Regions from separate parts of the Nocardia sp. PE-7 genome, predicted to be linked through region 1. Evidence: riboswitches for the same ligand, from Rfam matches in the RefSeq annotation. Region 1 holds a riboswitch; each other region holds the start of a gene.
What was found. Region 1 has a riboswitch for S-adenosylmethionine ahead of QX204_RS33980 (aminotransferase class V-fold PLP-dependent enzyme). Riboswitches for the same ligand answer to the same signal wherever they lie in the genome.

Region 2: linked by a shared signal. The riboswitch ahead of QX204_RS07385 (amino acid ABC transporter permease) and the one ahead of QX204_RS33980 (aminotransferase class V-fold PLP-dependent enzyme) in region 1 are both predicted to bind S-adenosylmethionine.
Region 3: linked by a shared signal. The riboswitch ahead of QX204_RS30570 (rhodanese-like domain-containing protein) and the one ahead of QX204_RS33980 (aminotransferase class V-fold PLP-dependent enzyme) in region 1 are both predicted to bind S-adenosylmethionine.

What each region holds. Positions count from the first base shown of each region.
Region 1 is NZ_CP129614.1:7,276,365-7,282,986, reverse strand. It holds gene QX204_RS33980 (aminotransferase class V-fold PLP-dependent enzyme) at 360-1,673, opposite strand; SAM riboswitch class IV at 1,715-1,829, opposite strand; gene QX204_RS33975 (MarR family winged helix-turn-helix transcriptional regulator) at 2,056-2,490, shown strand; gene QX204_RS33970 (Pls/PosA family non-ribosomal peptide synthetase) at 2,647-6,558, shown strand; gene QX204_RS33965 (M1 family metallopeptidase) at 6,558-6,622, shown strand, end outside.
Region 2 is NZ_CP129614.1:1,569,130-1,575,751, reverse strand. It holds gene QX204_RS07400 (LppM family (lipo)protein) at 1-732, shown strand, start outside; gene QX204_RS07395 (glycosyltransferase family 2 protein) at 734-1,906, shown strand; gene QX204_RS07390 (hypothetical protein) at 1,929-2,642, opposite strand; SAM riboswitch class I at 3,013-3,106, shown strand; gene QX204_RS07385 (amino acid ABC transporter permease) at 3,265-4,272, shown strand; gene QX204_RS07380 (amino acid ABC transporter ATP-binding protein) at 4,269-5,030, shown strand; gene QX204_RS07375 (ABC transporter substrate-binding protein) at 5,061-6,020, shown strand; gene QX204_RS07370 (LLM class flavin-dependent oxidoreductase) at 6,017-6,622, shown strand, end outside.
Region 3 is NZ_CP129614.1:6,524,379-6,531,000, forward strand. It holds gene QX204_RS30565 (O-succinylhomoserine sulfhydrylase) at 1-1,076, opposite strand, end outside; gene QX204_RS30570 (rhodanese-like domain-containing protein) at 1,087-1,503, opposite strand; SAM riboswitch class IV at 1,521-1,640, opposite strand; gene QX204_RS30575 (Rv0361 family membrane protein) at 1,686-2,102, opposite strand; gene QX204_RS30580 (RNA-guided endonuclease InsQ/TnpB family protein) at 2,275-3,498, shown strand; gene QX204_RS30585 (FAD-dependent oxidoreductase) at 3,690-5,078, shown strand; gene QX204_RS30590 (amidohydrolase family protein) at 5,115-5,963, shown strand; gene QX204_RS30595 (DUF456 domain-containing protein) at 5,965-6,447, opposite strand; gene QX204_RS30600 (CaiB/BaiF CoA transferase family protein) at 6,576-6,622, shown strand, end outside.

The DNA.
Region 1 (6,622 bases):
AGGCCGACTACACCCCCCACACCGATCCCGACCACCAAAGGCCAGCGACGCTTCTTTGCCCGCTGCCTCGGCGGACGAGCCCATGGATCAGATGGCTGAATCGGTCCAGTCACGGTTCCCCTAAGGATTCGGACTATCTCCGCGGCTTCATCGCGACGGATCCGACTCCCGTTCCCCGATCCACCAGTGGTCAACCGCAAGATTACTCGACCTGGATTCGCCAACTATCCCGGCCGCCGATACACCATTTCCCTCTCCCCAAACGGGTGCCGCGACCGACGCAATCGCGCGATCCGCCCCTTTTCGATACGTGTTCCCACTGGTGAGGCCTGATCGCACGACCACGGTGGGTCTTGCATTCAGCCGATCAGGCAGGGGGCCGCGCCGTCGGGGGAAGCGGTGAGGGGGCGAGTTTCGGGGGTGGGGTTCCAGTGGCCGTCGGTGACGGCGTATTCCCAGGTGGGGCCGTTGGTGACCAACGTGGAGACCGCTTCGATCAGGCGGTCTACGTCGGCGGCCGTGGTGCCGAGGCCGATGCTGGCGCGGAGAGCGGCATCGAGACCGAGGCTCGCGAGCAGCGGGTGGGCGCAGAAACGGCCGTCGCGGACGCCGATGGCGTGTTCGGCGGAGAGGTAGGCGGCGACCTTACCGGGGGCGTGGTCGGCGACGGTGAAAGCGACGATGCCGACGCAATCGGGGCTGTCGGACCAGATGCTGACCAGGTCGACGCCTGCGATCGCGGACAAACCGTCGCGCAGACGGTCCGCCAGAAAGCGTTCGTGCGCAACGAGTTCGGCGGGGTCGATCGCGGCGAGCGCGTCGCACGCGGCGGCAATAGCGGCCGCGCCCAGAACATTCGGCGAACCGGCCTCGTGCCGCTGCGGCGCGCAAGCCCATTCGACCTCCGACACACCGACACTGCGCACCGCACCGCCGCCCGCCAGGTACGGCTCACCCTGGTCCAGCCAGTCGCGTCGGCCGACCAGCACGCCCGAACCGAACGGCGCGTACAGCTTGTGCCCGGAGAAGGCGAGATAGTCGATCCCGCTCTCGCGCAGGGAGATCCGCCGATGGGGGGCCAGCTGCGCGGCATCGACGAGGATGCGCGCACCGCACAGGTGAGCGATGGTCGCGAGGCGCTCCAGCGGCAGCACCTCACCGGTGACATTGGAGGCCCCGGTCACCGCGAGCAGCGCGGCGGGCTTGCTGCACAGCTCGGCGACGACTCGCTGAATCGTCTCCTCGACGGTGGCGGCGGCCCGCACCACCCGGCGACCGTGCGCGGTCCACGGCAGGAAGTTGGCGTGGTGCTCGATATCGAGCACCACGGTCTCCCCCGGCACGCATCCGGCCAGCAGGTTCAGCGAATCGGTGGTGTTGCGGGTGAACACGACGACCTGGTCGTCGTCGGCGTCGAGGAACCGGGCGACCGCGCCACGGGAAGCCTCGTAGCACTCGGTCGAGATCCGCGAGGCGTAGCCCGCACCCCGGTGCACGCTGGCGTAGTACGGCAGCAACTGCGAAATACGGTCGGTGACCTGCTTCAATGCCGGCGCACTCGCGGCGTAGTCGAAGTTGGCGTAGGAGCTGGTGCCGCCTTGAACGAGCGGAACCCGCAGGTCGGCACCGGAAACGGCGGCGATGGCACAGGTGGGGTCGATTACAGCAGTCATGACGAAATCCCGTCGGCTCAGGGACCCGCTCCAAAAGAGGTGGCCCGCGCTTGCCGCGCCCAATTCGGACGTCGGCCTGGTCGTCACCCGGAGCACCCCACCGCGGAGGAGGGTTGCCGACCAGCAAGCCGGGGCTGAACGCTGGTACTCGTGACCTGAAATGAGAGTGACAGACGACCGCCGGACCTGTCAACCACCTTTCGTCGACCGCGCGCCGAGTCGCCGCCCTCTAGACCCGACACGCCGAGTTAGCCGCACGCTGACGCGATTCGCAGGATTGCCCGGAGTTGCCTGCTCACACCCATTTCTCAACCATCTACACACCCCATGGTGGAGTAACCGAATGATTGGGAACCTCCACCATTTGCTAGAGTTCCCTCTCATGTCCACGAACACGAACTCCGTCCGCGGCCTGCCGCGCTACCCGGTGTACGCGCTCGGACGGCTCACCAAGGCGCTGCACGCCGAGATCGACGTCCCGTTGCGCGATCATTGGGTGCTCACCTTCATCTCCGAGAACGCCGACCTGACGCAGAAGAAAGTGGGCGACGCGCTCGGTATCGACCGCAGTGAAGTCGTCCGCCTGATAGACGCGCTGGAACGCGCCGAACTGGTCGAACGCACCCGCGACGGCAAGGATCGCCGCAAATACCGGCTGCGGATCACCGAGGCGGGGCGCAAGCAGTGCAAACGCACCGACAAGCTGATCGCCGAGGCCACCGCGCGCGTGCTGGGACGCCTGGACGAAGAAGAACAACGGACGCTGCACCGGCTGGCGATCACCGCCCTCGGCGAGATGCCGGAATCGCCGTCGTGAACAGCGCCGACGGCACGCGCTTCCCTGCCGTCCGGCAATACCCGCACCGAGTACCGTTGGCATCTGGTGACCATCCCGTTTGCCCTCCGGTAACCCGTTCATGAAACAACAGACACCACCGATGGGGGTCAACCGATGAGAGGTGGACTGAGCACGATGCTCGAGCCACGCACTGAGGTAGCGGCGGTTCTTCGCGACCCGCTGCTGCGCGCCGATCTCGCCGCACCGCCGCGCACCCTGGTCGACATCCTGACCAGCACCGCCCTCGCCCACCCTGACGCACCGGCCGTCGACGACGGCACCGTCGTGCTCAGCTACATGGAACTGATCGCCGCGATCGAGGCCAGGATGGCCGAGCTCACCGAGGCGGGCGTGCGACCGGGCGACCGGGTGGGCGTACGGATGCCGTCGGGCAGCGCCGAGCTCTACGTGACGATTCTGGCCGTGCTCTACTGCGGCGCGGCCTACGTGCCCGTCGACGCCGACGACCCGCAGGAGCGAGCCAAACTCGTCTTCGGCGAGGCGCGGGTGAGCGCGATCGCCACCGGCGACGGCATCGAGTCGGCCACCACGGCTACGGGCGAACACGACTGGAACACCCTGCCCACCCCCGCCGACGACGCGTGGATCATCTTCACCTCCGGCTCCACCGGCACCCCCAAGGGCGTGGCGGTCACCCATCGCAACGCCGCCGCCTTCGTCGACGCCGAAGCCCGCCTGTTCCTGCAGAAGGCCCCGATCAGTCCCGGCGACCGCGTGCTGGCCGGACTCTCGGTGGCCTTCGACGCCTCCTGCGAGGAAATGTGGCTGGCCTGGCGCAACGGCGCCTGCCTCGTCCCCGCCCCGCGCGACCTGGTGCGCACCGGCGCCGACCTCGGCCCGTGGTTGATGCGCCGCGAGATCAGCATCGTCTCCACGGTGCCCACGCTGGCCGCGACCTGGCCCGCCGAAGCGCTGGAATCGGTGCGGCTGTTGATCTTCGGCGGCGAAGCGGTGCCCCCGGAACTGGCCGAACGGCTCGCCGGCGCCGACCGCGAAGTGTGGAACACCTACGGCCCCACCGAGGCGACCGTCGTCGCCTGCGCCGCCCTGCTCACCGGCGAGATGCCCGTTCGGATCGGCCTGCCCCTCGACGGCTGGGATCTGGCTGTCGTCGACCCCCAGGGCAACCCGGTGGCCGAAGGCGAGACCGGTGAACTCGTGATCGGCGGCGTCGGTCTCGCCCGCTATCTCGATCCCGCCAAGGACGCCGAGAAGTACGCCCCGCTGCCCTCGCTCGGCTGGGAACGCGCTTATCGCAGTGGCGATTTGGTCCGCAACGACTACCAGGGCCTGATCTTCCTCGGCCGCGCCGACGACCAGATCAAGATCGGCGGCCGTCGCATCGAGCTCGGCGAGCTCGACAATGCGCTACAGCACCTGCCCGGTGTCAGCGGTGCTGCTGCCGCGATCCGAACCACCAAGGCGGGCAACAAGATCCTCGTCGGCTACCTCACCGGCGCCGGTCCCGATTTCGACGTGAAGAAGGCCAGAGAGATTCTGGCCGAACAACTTCCGGCGCCGCTGGTGCCGCGCCTGGCGATCGTCGCCGATTTGCCTACGCGCACCTCCGGCAAGGTCGACCGCGACGCGCTGCCGTGGCCGCTGCCGAGCACCGACGAACCCGCCGAGACAGGGCTGTCGGGCACGGCGGCCTGGGTGGCGAGTCTGTGGGACGCGATCCTGGGCGCCGAACCCACCGACCTCGATGCGGAATTCTTCGATCTGGGCGGCGGTTCGCTCTCGGCGGCCCAACTCGTCGGCGCGTTGCGTGAGCGGTACCCACACGTCACCGTCGCCGATCTCTACGACCACCCGCGACTCGGCTCGCTGGTCGAGCTCCTCGACGGCAGCGCCCCGGTCGCGGCCGTCGACGTGCGCGTCGTCGAACCGACACCGCTGCGCGCGCAGATCACCCAGGTACTCGCCACGATTCCGCTGACCACCCTCACCGGATTGCAGTGGGTCACCTGGCTGACCGTGGTCTCGGGCATCGCGGGTTGGTCGGGTTCGCTGCCGTGGCTGCCGCGCCTGTCGTGGTGGTGGATCCTGCTGGCGTTCGTGCTGTTCATCTCGCCGATCGGCCGGATGACGATCTGCGTGGTCGGTGCGAGAATCCTGCTCGCCGGGCTGCGTCCCGGTTCCTATCCCCGCGGGTCGTCCGTGCACTTACGCCTGTGGGCCGCTGTCCGCCTGTCCGAAGCCAGTGGCGCCGAAAGTCTTTCCGGCGCACCACTGATGGTCCCGTTCGCGCGGGCACTCGGCGCCAAGATCGGCAAGGGCGTCGACCTGCACAGCCTCCCCCCGGTCACCGGCATGCTCGAACTCGGCGACGGCGCCAGCGTGGAACCCGAAGTGGACCTGTCCGGCTACTGGGTCGACGGCGACATCGTGCACATCGGCGCCATCACCATCGGTGACGGCGCGGTGATCGGCGCCCGCTCGATCCTGTTGCCCGGCACCAAGATCGGCAAGAAGGCCGAGATCGCGCCCGGCTCCGCGGTATCGGGCAAGGTCAAGGGCGAACAGGAATGGGCCGGCTCGCCCGCCACCAAGACCGGCAAGGCGCCGCGCCGCTGGCCCGACCACTCCCCCGAACGCGCCAGGCACTGGCTGGTCGTATTCGGTCTGTCGTCGATGGTGCTGGCCGCGATGCCCGTGTTCGGCCTCGCCGTCGGCGGCACTTTCATCGCCTGGTGGGTCCGCGAGGAGACCACCATCAGCGCCGCCGCCCTGCGCGGTTTCGCCATCCTGCCGCTGGCCACTCTGCTCAGTCTCGGCGTCTACGCCGTGGCCACCGTGATCGCGGTGCGCCTGCTCAGCATCGGTCTGCGCGAGGGCTACCACCCCGTGCGCAGCCGCACCGGCTGGCAGGTGTGGGCCACCGAGCGTCTGCTCGACTCCGCCCGCACCTTCCTGTTCCCGCTCTACGCCAGCCTGCTCACCCCGGTCTGGCTGCGGTTGCTCGGCGCGAAGATCGGCAAGAACGTCGAGGCGTCGACCGTGCTGATGCTGCCCAAGTTCACCGTGATCTCCGACGGCGCGTTCCTGGCCGACGACACCATGATCGGCAGCTACGAACTCGGCGGCGGCTGGCTGCGCATCGGCGAATCCAAGGTCGGCAAGCGGGCCTTCCTCGGCAATTCGGGGATGACCGCGCCCGGTCGGCGCGTGCCCAAGAACGGCCTCGTCGCGGTGCTCTCGGCCGCTCCGAACAAGGCGAAGGCGGGCTCGTCGTGGCTGGGCAGTCCGCCGGTGCGGTTGCGTCGCGCGACCGAGTCCAGTGACACCTCGCGCACCTTCGATCCGCCGCTGCGGTTGAAGCTGGCGCGGGCCTTCGTGGAGACGTGCCGCTTGATCCCGGTGATGGTGACCTTCGCCATCGGACTCGGGGTACTGCTCGTGCTCGCCCTGATCGCCCAGCACACCGACTACCTGGTCGCGGCTCTCGTCTCGGGCCTGGTCCTGATGGCCGCGGGCGCGCTGGCGGGGACCATCGCCGTGGCGGCGAAGTGGTTGATCGTCGGGCGAATTCGCGCGATCGAATACCCGCTGTGGAGCTCGTTCGTGTGGCGCAACGAGGTCTCCGACGCCTTCGTCGAGACCGTCGCGGCGCCGTGGTTCGCGCGTGCCGCGACGGGTACTCCCGTCATGAATCTGTGGCTGCGCGGACTCGGTGCCAAGATCGGCCGCGGGGTATGGTGCGAGTCCTATTGGCTACCGGAGGCGGACCTGGTGACACTCGGTGACGGCGCGACCGTGGAGCGCGGCTGCGTGGTGCAAACGCACCTGTTCCACGACCGAATCATGTCCATGGACACGGTGACCCTCGAAGCGGGCGCCACCCTCGGACCGCACTGCGTCGCCCTGCCCGCCGCGCACATCGGCGCGGGCGCCACCATCGGACCGGCGTCGCTGGTTATGCGCGGCGATGTGGTTCCGCCCTCGACTCGCTGGTGGGGCAACCCCATCTCGCACTGGACCGATCCTGCCGTGACGCGGGAGTCGAGGCAGCGCGGAGCCGCCTGATGCGGAGCAAGTTCTACGAGGAACCCATCGATGCCTACCTGCCGCAGAACGGCAATCGCGGCTA
Region 2 (6,622 bases), 1.6 Mb from region 1:
TCCGTGCCCGCGCGGCGCGTCGCGGCCGTTGCCGTCCTGCTGGCATTGCTCGTGCCCGCGCTGGCCGGGTGCCTGCGGGTGCAGGTGTCGATGGGGGTGTCGTCGAACGACCGTGTGTCGGGGCGGATCGTCGCCGCGGTGGTGCCGACCGGGCCCGAGGACAAGGGACCCCAGCTGAAGGCGCCGGAGTCGTTGGCGGCGAAGGTGCGGGTGGAGAACTACAACCAGGACGGGTACGTCGGCACCCAGGTGTTCTTCGACGACCTGTCCTTCGGCGAGGTCGGCCAGCTCGGCGGGCTCTCGGATCAGACGCAGGGCATGTTCACCCTCGACTTCCAGCGCAATGGCGATCTGGTGAGTCTCACCGGTCGGGTCGATCTGGAATCGGTCCCCCCGCACGGCTCGGATGTGCAGTTCTCCGTGGCGTTCCCGGCCCGCGTCGCCAAGACCAACGGCACCCGCGAGACCACCGACAGCGAGAACACCGTGTCGTGGAAGCTGCCCGCGGGCGAGGTGTCGACCATGCGCGCCGAGGTGAAGTACGCCGACCCCAACACCCGTTCGTTCGCGGGCTGGGCGGGCATCGTCGGCGGCATCACCCTCGCGGTGGCCGCGCTGATCGCGGGACTGGCGTTCCGTGATCGCAACCCCGGCCCGCCGAACGCGCCGCGCGGCGGCTTCTCCCCCTCCGAGATGTGGCGCGAGATCGCCAGTCGCAGACTGGGCCGTTGACGTGGGCGCGGCGGCCCGCTACCTGACCTGGGTCGGCACGGGTCTGGCCGCGCTCGGCGCGACCACCGCCGCCTACAACCTGGTCACCCTGCGCACCCTGCCACGCGGGGTGGCGGGGGTGATCGAACCGGTCACGGTGTGCGTCCCCGCCCGTGACGAAGCCGCCCGCCTGCCCGCGCTGATCGCCGACCTCCGCGCCCAAACCGGCGTCCCCCGGATGAATGTGCTGATCCTCGACGACGCGTCCACCGACGACACCTATGAAGCCGCACTGGCCGCGATCGCCGCGGACGAGCGCTTCACCGTCCTGCGCTCGGCCGCCCACCCCGCCCCCGGCTGGACCGGCAAAGCCGCCGCCTGCGCGCGCCTCGCCGCCCGCACCGACGCGGCCGCCCTGGTCTTCGTCGACGCCGACGTCCGCCTCGCACCGCACGCCGTCGCCGCGGCGGTGACCGAATTACGCAGGCGCTGTGCGGGTTTGGTGTCGGCCTGGCCGATCCAGGAAGCAGGTTCGACCACCGAGCGCTTGGTCCAGCCGTTGCTCGCGTGGTCGTGGGCGTCGACCCTGCCGGTCGGCCCGGCCAATCACAGTCTGCGACCGTCCACCGCCGTCGCGTGCGGGCAGTTCCTCGCCGTCGACGCCGAGGCCTACCGCGCGGGTGGTGGTCACGCGGCCGTAGCGGCCAGCGCCACCGAGGATCTCGACCTCGCCCGTGCCGTGCGTCGCGCAGGCCACCGCACCGCCCTGGTGACCGCGGGCCCGGCCGCCAGAACCCGAATGTATACCGGCCCCACCGAGCTCACCGACGGCTACACCCGCTGGCTGTGGTCGGCCTACGGCGGCCGTCTCGACACCGGCGCGGCCATCGCGATCCTTGCCGCCCTTGCCTATTGGATCCCCCCGCTGGCAGCGGTCTTCGGCCGCGGCCGCACCCGCCGGGCAGGTCTGCTCGGCTACCTGGCCGCCGTCACGAGCCGAATCACCGCCCGCACCATCGAGACCCGTCGAGCGCCTACGGGTCCCGACCTGGCTTCGGCCGTTGCCCACCCGCTCTCGGTGGCCCACTACCTCAGCCTGTGGATCCGCTCGCACCATCGTCACCGCACCGGACGCTTGCGCTGGAAACAGCGCCCCCTGGTCACTCCCGACAACCCGGTCGCCCAACGCGCCTGAGCCCCACCGTCGGACGGTGCGCTCACTCCACTTCGGTGATCCCGATGGTCGGAAAGAAGAAACAGGACCGGCCCGCGTTGTCGGTGGTGCCGAAGACGGCGGCCAGCACAGTGCCCCGACCGGTATCGACAGGCACAGCACGAACACCGCCGACCGGGATCGCGGCGAAGAGGAAGTCACGAATGGCGGTCTCGGCGAGCGGACGCAACTCGACGGGAACCTCGGGCGGCACCATCGCACGCACGATGTCGGCGATCGGACCCATCGAGGCCATCCCGCCCCGCCCGGTGCTGATATTGAGCCAGGCCACCTGCATGCCGGAGGTCTTCGTGGCGGAGGTGTCGGGCGCGAGCCCGTAGGGCAGGAAGGTGAACAGCGTCTGACCGGATTTCACGGCCGAGAGATCGAGCCCGGGGAGCGGGAGGGAATTCGTCGGCCAGGGGCCGGGTACCGCGCCCGCGACCGCCGGGACGAGGCCCGCACCGTCACCGGTGCAGTTCGCGGCGACCGTGGGGTAGAGGAACGGCTGGATCCCCATGGCTTTCAGCGTCTCGACGACGGTTTGGTAGGCAGCGAGCAGATCACCCGGCCCCGCCGCGGGCGTGGCGTTCGGTGCGTCCCTGGTGACAACAGGCGTCACCGGCGCGGCCGGTTCGCCGGCGGCCGAGGGCACGGCCAGCAGCAGCGCGGCGGCGCATGCCATCAGCGAGGTCAGTGTGGTGGAACGACGCGGCATGATCACGACGTACTCCTCATCGACGCAGAGGAGCCCGACGCTACCGCGTGCGAGGAGTGAATCAGGGCAGGTGAAGTAACCCGCCGTTCGGCGCGTCGCAATCTCGCAGCGACCGCAGCTCGATGTCCGCCCGCAACTCGCCGCCCGATCCGGCGACCACCGCGCAGCACTCCCGTGTCACCCGCGTGGACGACCGATCGTCTCGCCCCCCGATCACGACCGTCCGCGGGTCACTGACCACGCCGAACCGGGGCAATTATGACTGCGTCCACGGCCGCCTCCAAGCTCTGCGCTCACGATGATTTCTACCGTTGTGCGCAGTCGTGCATATGCCACATGCTGATTCAGCTCGGGCCACGAACCCGGGGCGCAACCATCCAGAGCGACCGAGAGACCTGGCTCGATGACGTCGCAGCAACCCGCCCGTTTCGGGGTGTGGGTGCTTCTGCCGGGATCGATGGAGGAGATTTTCGTGCTGACCGTGGGCTACCGCCGCCGACATATCGACCAGTGCCGGGTGACAGCGACGGCGTGTCGGGTCTGAGCGCCGCCAGATCGCGAACCCGTCGCTGGCCGGGTGGAGGTCACCGTGCCTCGTTCCACTGTTTTTCGAAGGACTCCCATGACCGCGTCTGCCGTATCCGGCGCCGAGACCGCGCCCTTACCGCCCGGCGACGCTCCCCCCACTGAGCCGGAATCCGCCGACAAGGCGCCCGAGGATCTCCCCCGGATCGCCGGATCGTGGCACCCGTGGCGTTGGGCCGTCGGGGCGGTCGCGCTCGTGGTGGTAGCCCAGTTCGCGCACGGTCTGATCACCAATCCGGGCTGGGACTGGGGCACTTTCGCCCAGTACTTCACCGCGAAGTCGGTGATGGCCGCGCTGAAGGTGACCATCGAGCTGACCCTGTGGGGCACCGTTCTCGGTTTCGTGCTCGGCACGCTGCTGGCGATCGGGCGGGTGTCGAACAATCCCGTCCTGCGGGTGATCGCGTGGACCTACATCTGGGCGTTCCGTTCGATCCCGCTGATCGTGCAGCTGCTGTTCTGGTTCAACATCGCGTACCTGTATCCCCGCCTGTCCGTGGGTATTCCGTTCGGACCGGCCTTCTTCGATTTCGAAGTCAACGGCGTGATCAGTGGTTTCACCGCGGCGGTGATCGGTCTGGCCCTGCATCAGGCGGCGTACTCGGCCGAACTGATCCGTGCGGGTCTGCTCGCCGTGGACGACGGTCAGCTCGAAGCCGCCGCCGCGCTGGGCATTCCGCGCTGGCGGCAATTCCGCACGATCGTGTTGCCGCAGGCGATGCGCTCGATTCTGCCGAACGCGGCCAACGAGGTGATCAGCCTGTTCAAGGGCACCTCGATCGTGTCGGTGATGGCGATCGCCGAGCTGTTCTACCAGGTGCAGGTGATCTTCGGCCGCAACGGCCGAGTGGTGCCGCTGCTCATGGTGGCGACCGTCTGGTACATCGTGCTCACCACCGCGCTGTCGATCGTCCAGTACTACATCGAACGCCACTACGCCAAGGGCGCGCACCGCGAGCTGCCGCCGACACCGTGGCAGCGGGTCCGCGCCAAGGTCGCCGAGATCGCCGCCGGTGCGGCCGCACCCCGAGGAGCAACCCGATGACCGCAGCGGTGCTGGCGCGCGGAATCCGCAAGTCCTACAACGGCACCGAGGTGCTGCGTGGCGTGGATCTGGCGGTGGGCACCGGCGAGGTGGTCGCCGTGATCGGGCCGTCCGGCTCCGGCAAGTCCACGCTGCTGCGGGTGCTCAACCATCTGGAAGCGCAGGACGCGGGCACGGTGCACGTCGACGGTGAGCTGATCGGTTACCGGCAACGGGGCAACATCCTGCGTTCGCTGCCCGACCACGCGGTGCGCGCCCAGCGCAGCCACATCGGCTTCGTGTTCCAGCAGTTCAACCTGTTCCCGCATCTCACCGTGCTCGACAATGTGGTGCTCGCCCCGATCTCGGCGCAGCGCCGCCCGCGCGCCGAGGTGGTCGCCGAGGCGAAACAGCTCCTGGATCGGGTGGGCCTGGCCGATTTCGTCGACGCCTACCCCCGGCGGCTCTCCGGCGGACAGCAGCAGCGCGTGGCCATCGCGCGGGCGCTCGCCTTGAAGCCACGGCTGATCCTGTTCGACGAGCCCACCTCCGCACTCGACCCGGAACTGGTGGGCGAGGTCCTCGCGGTGATCCGCGATCTCGCGCACAGCGGCACCGCCCTGGTGATCGTCACCCACGAAATCGGATTCGCCCGTGAGGTCGCCGACACCGTGGTGTTCCTCGACGAAGGACAGATCGTCGAACAGGGCCCGGCGGCCACCGTTCTCGACCAACCGACACATCCACGCACGCAGGCATTCCTGTCGCGCGTGCGCTGATCATCCCTTCCACGAACAGGTTCGACACTGATGAAGCTCTCCACACTGATCGGCATCGTCGCGGCGGCCACGCTGTTGACGGCAGGCTGCACCGCCGATCCCGAGGCCGCCGACACCGTGCAGGCCGGTGCGGTCACCTACGACCTGTCCCCCGCCCAGGAGGGCAGGGTGCGCGCCGCCAAGGTCGACGCGATCGCCGCCGAGGTGCCCAAGGCCATCCGCGACCGCGGCACGCTGGTGGTGACCGGTCCCGCCGGTTCCGTACCGCCGCTGCGGTTCTACGCCACCGACGACCGGACCGTCATCGGCTCCGAGGTCGACTTCGCCACCCTGGTGGCCGACATCCTGGGCCTGAAGCTCGACATCCAGGTGGCGGACTGGTCGCAGAACTTCGTGCGCGTGGATTCCGGTGAGGTGGACGCGTTCATCTCGAACGTGACCGTCACCGAGGAGCGCAAGGAGAAGTACGACTTCGCCACCTACCGCACCGATACCGTCGCCCTCGAGGTCCCGAAGGACAGCCCACTGACCTACACCGACCGCAAGAGCCTGGCGGGCAAGCGGATCGGGATCGGCGCGGGCACCAACCAGGAACAGCTGCTGGTGAGCTGGAACGAGAAGAACGTCGCCGAGGGTCTGCCCCCGATCGACATCGCCTACTACCAGCAGAGCACCGACTACTACTTGGCGCTGGCTTCCAAGCGCATCGACGGCTACATCGGCCCGAACCCCGCGGCCGTGTACCACTCCGCCACCAGTGACGGCAAGATCATCGCCACGTTCTCGGGCGCGGGTGAGCAGCTGCAGGGCGAGATCGCGGCGCTCACCAAGAAGGACAACGGCCTGATCGGCCCGATCCACAAGGCGCTGCAGCACGCGATCGCCGACGGCAGCTACCAGAAGATCCTCGACCGCTGGGGCCTGGATTCGGAGAAGGTCACCGAGTCGCGGATCAACCCGCCCGGTCTGCCGAAGAAGCCCGCCGCATGAAATTCCTGCTGATGACGCTGATCACCCGGGTGCCAGATCCGGTCACCGGCGTGGTGCCGTCGACCCGCGATCGCCTGCACGAGGTGATCGAACAGGCAAGGCGCGCCGAGGAATTCGGCTACGACGGCTTCGCTGTCGGTGAGCGGCACGAGGATCCGTTCCTGTCCGCCGCTCCCCCGGTGGTACTGAGCCATATCGCGGCGCTCACCTCGCGGATCAGCCTGTTCACCGCGGTCACCACCTTGAGCCTGCTCGATCCGGTGCGCGCGTTCGAGGACTATTCCACCCTGGACAACCTGTCCGAGGGCAGGCTCGAACTGATCATCGGCAAGGGCAACGGCGCGGCACAGGCGCAGCTCTATCACGTCACCACCGAGGATCAGTGGGACCGCAATCGTGAAGGGTACGAACTGTTCCGGAAGCTGTGGGACAGCGACGACGTGACGTGGTCGGGACAGTTCCGGCCCTCCCTCACCGCCGCCAAGGCCCTGCCGCGACCGCTACAGCCGCGATTGCGGATCTGGCACGGCAGCGCGACGAGCAAGGAATCGGTGGAACTGGCCGCGCGCCACGGTGACCCGGTGTTCTCGGCCAATGTCACC
Region 3 (6,622 bases), 750 kb from region 1:
GCGGGGTGGGTGATCATGGTTTTGGCGTCGCCGAGGTTGTTGGAGATGTCGATGATGCGGAGGCGGTTGAGGACCTCGAAGGCTCGCTTCTTGCCGTCGTCGCCGTTGAGGGCGAAGGTGACGACTGTGCCGCCGCCGGTCATCTGTTCCTTGGCGAGGGCGTGCTGTGGATGTGATTCCAGGAAGGGGTATTTCACCCAGTCGATCGAGTTCTTGGTCTCCAGGAACTCGGCCACTCGCAGGGCCGACTCGGTGGAGTGGCGGACGCGCAACGGCATGGTTTCCAGGCCTTTGAGCAAGGTCCAGGCGTTGAAGGGGCTCAGGGCCGGGCCCGTGTGGCGCATCAGGGTTTTGACGGGGCCGTCGATGTAGTCCTTGGCGCCGAGGATGGCGCCGCCGAGGACGCGGCCCTGGCCGTCGATGTGCTTGGTGCCGGAGTAGACGACCACATCGGCGCCGAGCTCGAAGCCGCGCTGGAGCAGGGGGGTGGCGAAGACGTTGTCCAGCACCACCTTCGCGCCCGCGGCGTGGGCGAGCTCGGTGACCTTGCGGACGTCGACGAGGGTCTGCATCGGGTTGGCGGGGGTCTCGAAGAAGACGGCCTGGGTGGGGACGGAGAGAGCCTGTTCCCACTGGTCGAGGTCGTCACCGTCGACGAAGACGGTTTCGATGCCCCAGCGCGGGAGGATCTCGTTGCAGACCACGAAACAGGAACCGAACAGGCTGCGGGCGGCGACGAGACGGTCGCCCGCCTTCAGCAGCGCGCCGAGCGCGGTGAACACCGCCGACATGCCGGATGCGGTCGCGAAGGCCGCTTCGGCGCCGTCGAGCAGGCGGATGCGTTCCTCGAACATCGCCACGGTCGGGTTGCCGAAGCGGGAGTAGACGAAGTGCTCGACGTCGCCGGTGAACGCGGCTTCGGCGGCTTCGGCGTTCTCGTAGACGAAACCCGAGGTCAGATACAGCGCCTCGGACGTCTCGTCGAAACCGGAACGGCGCAGGCCACCGCGCACGCCGAGCGTGCCCGGACCGACGCCCTCTGGCAGTGGCTTGTCGAACGAACCACCGGTGATCATGCTTTTCTCCTTATGCCTGACGCCACGGCAGGCCGACCGCGCGCCAACCGGTGCTGCCGCGCTGACCGAACGCGTCGGGACCACCTTCGAAACCGTCGAGCACGTTGTAGGACGGTGCCACGCCCGCCGCCGTCGCCAGGTTCGCCGCGTGCGCGGAACGCTGACCGGAGCGACACAGGAACACCACCGGTGCGTCGTCGGGGCGACCGGCGAGTGCCTTCTCCAGCTGCACGCCGAACTCCGGGTTGCGCGTGCCGGTGCCGTCGACCCATTCGATGAAATGGGCCGGGCGTTCGATGGAGCTGGTGTCGGGGATGCCGATGTTCGCCCACTCGCCTTCGGTGCGCACGTCGATCAGGACGGCGCCGGGGTGCTCGGTGAGCAGCTCCCACGCCTTCTCAGGGGTGATGTCGCCGGCGTAAGTCATGTCGATCCTCCTGCGTGAATCCGCTCTTGCCGTGCCGGAAGTCCCCGAACACACGGCCAGGTCGTCACCCGGAGCACCCCACCGCGGAGGAGGGTTGCCGACCAGCGAGCCGGGGCTTGACGCTGGCACTCATGACCTTGCGATCTGAGATTGCCTCGGCACAGGTCACCGTGTCAAACGATTCAGAAAGTGCACACCAGCCACGCGCCGTCGACGCTGGTCAGTTTCCAGTTGATCGTGGCCGGTTTGCCGTCGACCACCACGGTCGCGTCGATTTTCGCGCGGTCGCCGTTCACGGTCGCGTTCTCGAAACCCTTGCCGTCGATCGTGACAGCCGATTTCGGGCCACCCAGCCGTTCACCGAGGCCGGAGGACTCTTCGTCGAAGCCGGGGCAGGCCACACCGGTCGGTGGACGCAGGTCGCTGCGCGAGCGGGCGTCGATATAGTTGGTGACGGCGGCCGCGAGACGGTCGGCCTCTGTGACATTTTTCTCAGCGGGCGAGAGCAGTCCGCCCGCCACGATGCCGATGAGCACGATGATCGCGATCACCGCGGCCGCGACGAACGGGACGATGGAACGCTTGTCGGTCTGATCCACCACTACGGGCTGGTCATCCGAGCCTGTTTGCTCCTCGTTCATTGGGTGCCGTAGCGCGGAAGCGCGGTCATCCATGACCGGCAGGAGCACGACAAGTTGATGCCTGGCGCGCCCAGCGCTACTCCTCCTTTCGGAAAGTCAGTTTACGAACAAGCATGTTAATTTGTGAGGCATGAGCGAGGTGGTGAAGCGGGCTTTCAAGTACCGGTTTCGCCCGACCCCGGAGCAAGCCGCTGAGTTGGAACGAACCTTCGGATGTGTACGCAAGGTATACAACCTCGCGCTCGAAGCCCGGACTGCCGCGTGGCAGCGGGGCGAGCGGGTCAACTACAACGCCACGTCGGCGATGCTGACCGAATGGAAACGCGGCGAAGACCTCGCCTACTTAGGTGAGGTTTCGTCGGTGCCGTTGCAGCAGTCGTTGCGGCACCTGCAAGCCGCGTTCGCCAGCTTTTGGGCCAAACGGGCGAGGTATCCGCGCTTCAAATCCCGTAAGAAGTCCAGGCCCAGTGCCGAGTACACCCGGTCAGGGTTCCGATGGAGTAACGGGAAACTGACCTTGGCGAAGATGAGCGAACCGCTCGATATCGTCTGGTCGCGCGGGCTGCCCGGCGATCCCTCCTCGGTGACGGTGTCGCGAGACGCGGCCGGGCGCTGGTTCGTGTCCTTGCTGTGCGAGGACCCCACGGTGGGATCGCTGCCTCGCACCGATCAGACGGTCGGGATCGACGCCGGGCTGACTCATTTGCTCACCCTGTCGAGCGGCGAGAAGATCACCAACCCGCGCCACGAACGCGCTGACCGTGCCCGATTGGCGAAAGCTCAGCGCAACTTGTCCCGCAAGGAGAAGGGCTCAGCCAACCGAGCCAAGGCTCGGCGCAAAGTCGCTCGCGTCCACGCTCGCATCGCCGACCGCAGACGCGACTACCTGCACAAGATCACTACTCGGCTCGTGCGTGAGAACCAAACGCTCGTGATCGAGGACTTGACCGTCCGCAACATGATCCGAGATCACTCGCTCGCGCGAGCGATCTCGGATGCGTCGTGGTCGAATTTCCGGTCGATGCTGGAGTACAAAGCCAACTGGTACGGCCGCGAAGTGGTTGCAATAGATCGCTGGTATCCCTCGTCGAAGCTGTGCTCGGCGTGTGGTGTCCTGCGGAACAAGATGCCGCTCGAGGTGCGTGGATGGGTGTGTGGTTGCGGTGTCCGACATGATCGGGATGTGAACGCCGCGAAGAATATTTTGGCCGCCGGGCTGGCGGTGACAGTCTGTGGAGATGGTGTGAGACCTCAACGGAACCCTCCGGGCGGGCAGTCGTCGATGAAGCAGAAAACCCGACCCGCGAGGGTGGGGATCCCGGTTCTTCATGGCCAGGACGATGTCAAGCTGTAATCCTGACAGGAAAAACAACCGTGCGGGCAGCCACACCGCGCCCCTGGATGCCATATGCGTCGCAGCTAGAATCACACGTGATTGCGGCCTGCTGCCGCAACTCGGCAGCTGCCGGTAAGCCGAAACGGCGACTTAGCCTAAGCTAAGTTGACGCCGTCAAATCAGTTCTCGACCAAAGGGTGCGCGTAGAAATGACCGAACAGAGTGCAGCGACTCGCCCACTTCGCATTGCGATCGTGGGTGCGGGACCGGCCGGTATCTACGCCGCCGACGCGTTGATGAAGTCCGATGCCGACGTGAGCATCGACCTCTACGAGCGCATGCCCGCGCCCTTCGGCCTGATCCGCTACGGCGTCGCCCCCGACCACCCGCGCATCAAGGGCATCATCACCGCCCTGCACAAGGTCCTCGACAAGGACCAGGTCCGCCTGCTCGGCAACATCGACTACGGCACCGACATCACCCTCGACGACCTGCGCCAGTTCTACGACGCGGTCATCTTCTCCACCGGCGCCAACGCCGACCGCGCCCTGGCCATCCCCGGCATCGACCTCGACGGCTCCTACGGTGCCGCCGACTTCGTGTCCTGGTACGACGGCCACCCCGACGTCCCGCGTTCGTGGCCCCTCGAGGCCGAGAAGGTCGCCGTGCTCGGCGTCGGCAACGTCGCTCTCGACGTCGCGCGCGTGCTCGCCAAGACCGGTGACGAACTGCTGCCGACCGAGATCCCGCCGAACGTCTACGAGGGACTCAAGGGCAACAAGGCCCTCGAGGTCCACGTGTTCGGTCGTCGCGGCCCCGCGCAGGCCAAGTTCACGCCCCTCGAGCTGCGCGAACTGGATCACTCGCCGACGATCGAGGTCATCGTCAACCCCGAGGACATCGACTACGACGAGGGCTCCGAAGCCGCGCGCCGTAACTCCAAGCAGGTCGACATGGTCGCCAACACCTTGGAGCAGTGGGCCATCCGCGATCACGGCGACCGCCCGCACAAGCTGTTCCTGCACTTCTTCGAGTCGCCCTCGGAGATCATCGGCGCCGACGGCAAGGTCGTGGGCCTGAAGACCGAACGCACCCAGCTCGACGGCACCGGCAACGTCAAGGGCACCGGCAACTTCACCGACTGGGACATCCAGGCCGTGTACCGCGCCGTCGGCTACCTCTCGCAGAACGTCACCCAGCTGCCGTTCGACGATCAGGCGGGCACGGTGCCCAACGAGGCCGGTCGCGTGATCTCCGACGACACCGCCGAAGGCGACGCCCGCTTCATGCCCGCCACCTACGTGACCGGCTGGATCAAGCGCGGCCCGGTCGGCCTCATCGGCCACACCAAGGGCGACGCCAACGAGACCATCGCCTGCCTGCTCGACGACGCCAAGGGCTTCGCCCCCGCGCCGAAGCCCGAGCTCGACGCCGTCACCGAGTTCCTCGAGGGCAAGGGCATTCCGTTCACCACCTGGGCGGGCTGGTACCGCCTCGACGCCCACGAGCGCGCCCTCGGCGAACCCGAAGGCCGTGAGCGCGTGAAGGTCGTCGAGCGCGAGGACATGCTCCGCGCGTCCGAGCCCAACAAGGCCTGAGCTGCCGCCGTTCCCGAGATAGGGCATTCTGTACAAGTGTTCGATGCCCACGTCCACATCATCGATCCGCGGTTTCCGCTGATCGAGAACGAAGGCTATCTCCCCGAGCCCTACGTGATCGATGATTATCGAAAGCGTATGGCGCACTTCGAGGTTCGCGGCGGTGCTGTCGTCAGCGCGTCTTTCCAAGGCGCTGATCAGACGTACCTGAAGGCAGCACTGTCCGCGCTCGGTCCCGACTGGGTCGGCGTGACCCGACTCGATCTCGATGCCACCGACGACGAGATCCTCGAGCTGGACCGAGCCGGCGTGCGAGCCCTGCGGTTCAATCTCAAGCGCGCCGCCGCCGACATCACCGAGATGACGTTGCAGGCGTTGCGCGCGCACGAACTGGCGGGTTGGCACGTCGAGCTCTACATCGACGGTCAGATGTTGGCCTCGCTGCAACCGGTGATCTCGAAGCTGCCCGCGCTCTCGATCGACCATCTCGGCATGTCCGAGGAGGGTCTGCCGTACCTGCTCGACCTGGTCGACCGCGGCGCGAGGGTGAAGGCGACCGGATTCGGGCGGGTCGAGATGGATGTGGCCGAGACCCTGCGCCGCATCCACACGGTCAACCCGGGTGCGTTGATGTTCGGCAGCGATCTGCCCGGCACGCGCGCCGGCAGGCCGTTCGAGGAGCGCGATGTGGACCTGATCTGCCAGGTGGTGGGCGCGGATATGCACGCGGTACTCGAGGACAACGCCCGCGAGTTCTACCGGCTGCCCGCGGTGCGCCGCGAGCCGGTGCCGCTCCCGCGCGCCGAGAACCCGACCATCCCGATCCCGCGCAACCAACTGCCCGGCGCGGACGAGCACACCCGCCCGCTGCCGGTGATCGAATAGGTCAGCTCACCATCGCGCCGGTGAGCCATACGCCGGCGGCGATCAGCGCGCCGAACAGCTCGACCAGCATCGACAGGCCGACGCCCTTGAGCGCGTGCATCGTCGCGGGCCACGCCAGGTCGTTGGTCTTCAAGCGGTACAGCTCGGCCAGGTAGACGCCGAGCACGAAGCCGATGAACAGGCCGACGATCGGGATCACGAAGAAGCCGACGATGCCGAGCACCCCACCGACCAGCAGCGCACGGTTCGACACCCCGGCTTCGCGCATCCGCTTTCCCGGCCAGGTGTACTTCACGACGCCGGAGAGCACCAGCGCGACGGTCGCGACCGCGAGCACCGTCCAGGCCGTCGCGCCGCCGGTCATGAACGCCCACACCGCGATCGCCGCGAAGATGAGGATCACCCCCGGCAGAATCGGAACGATCACGCCGACGATGCCGACCAGAATGACGAGGCCGACAAGGACCTCACCCCACACGCCCACTACCGGGTCCTCCCGTTGCCGCGCCGAGTCGCGCTCGTGCGAATTCTCGCCCATGCTCTACCCGAGCCGCCACCCCAGCGCTATTGTCAATGTGTCAATACCGTTCGACAACGAACTGAGGTCACCGCGTGAGCACGGAGTCCACCGCCAAGCAGGGGCCCCTTGCGGGCATCAA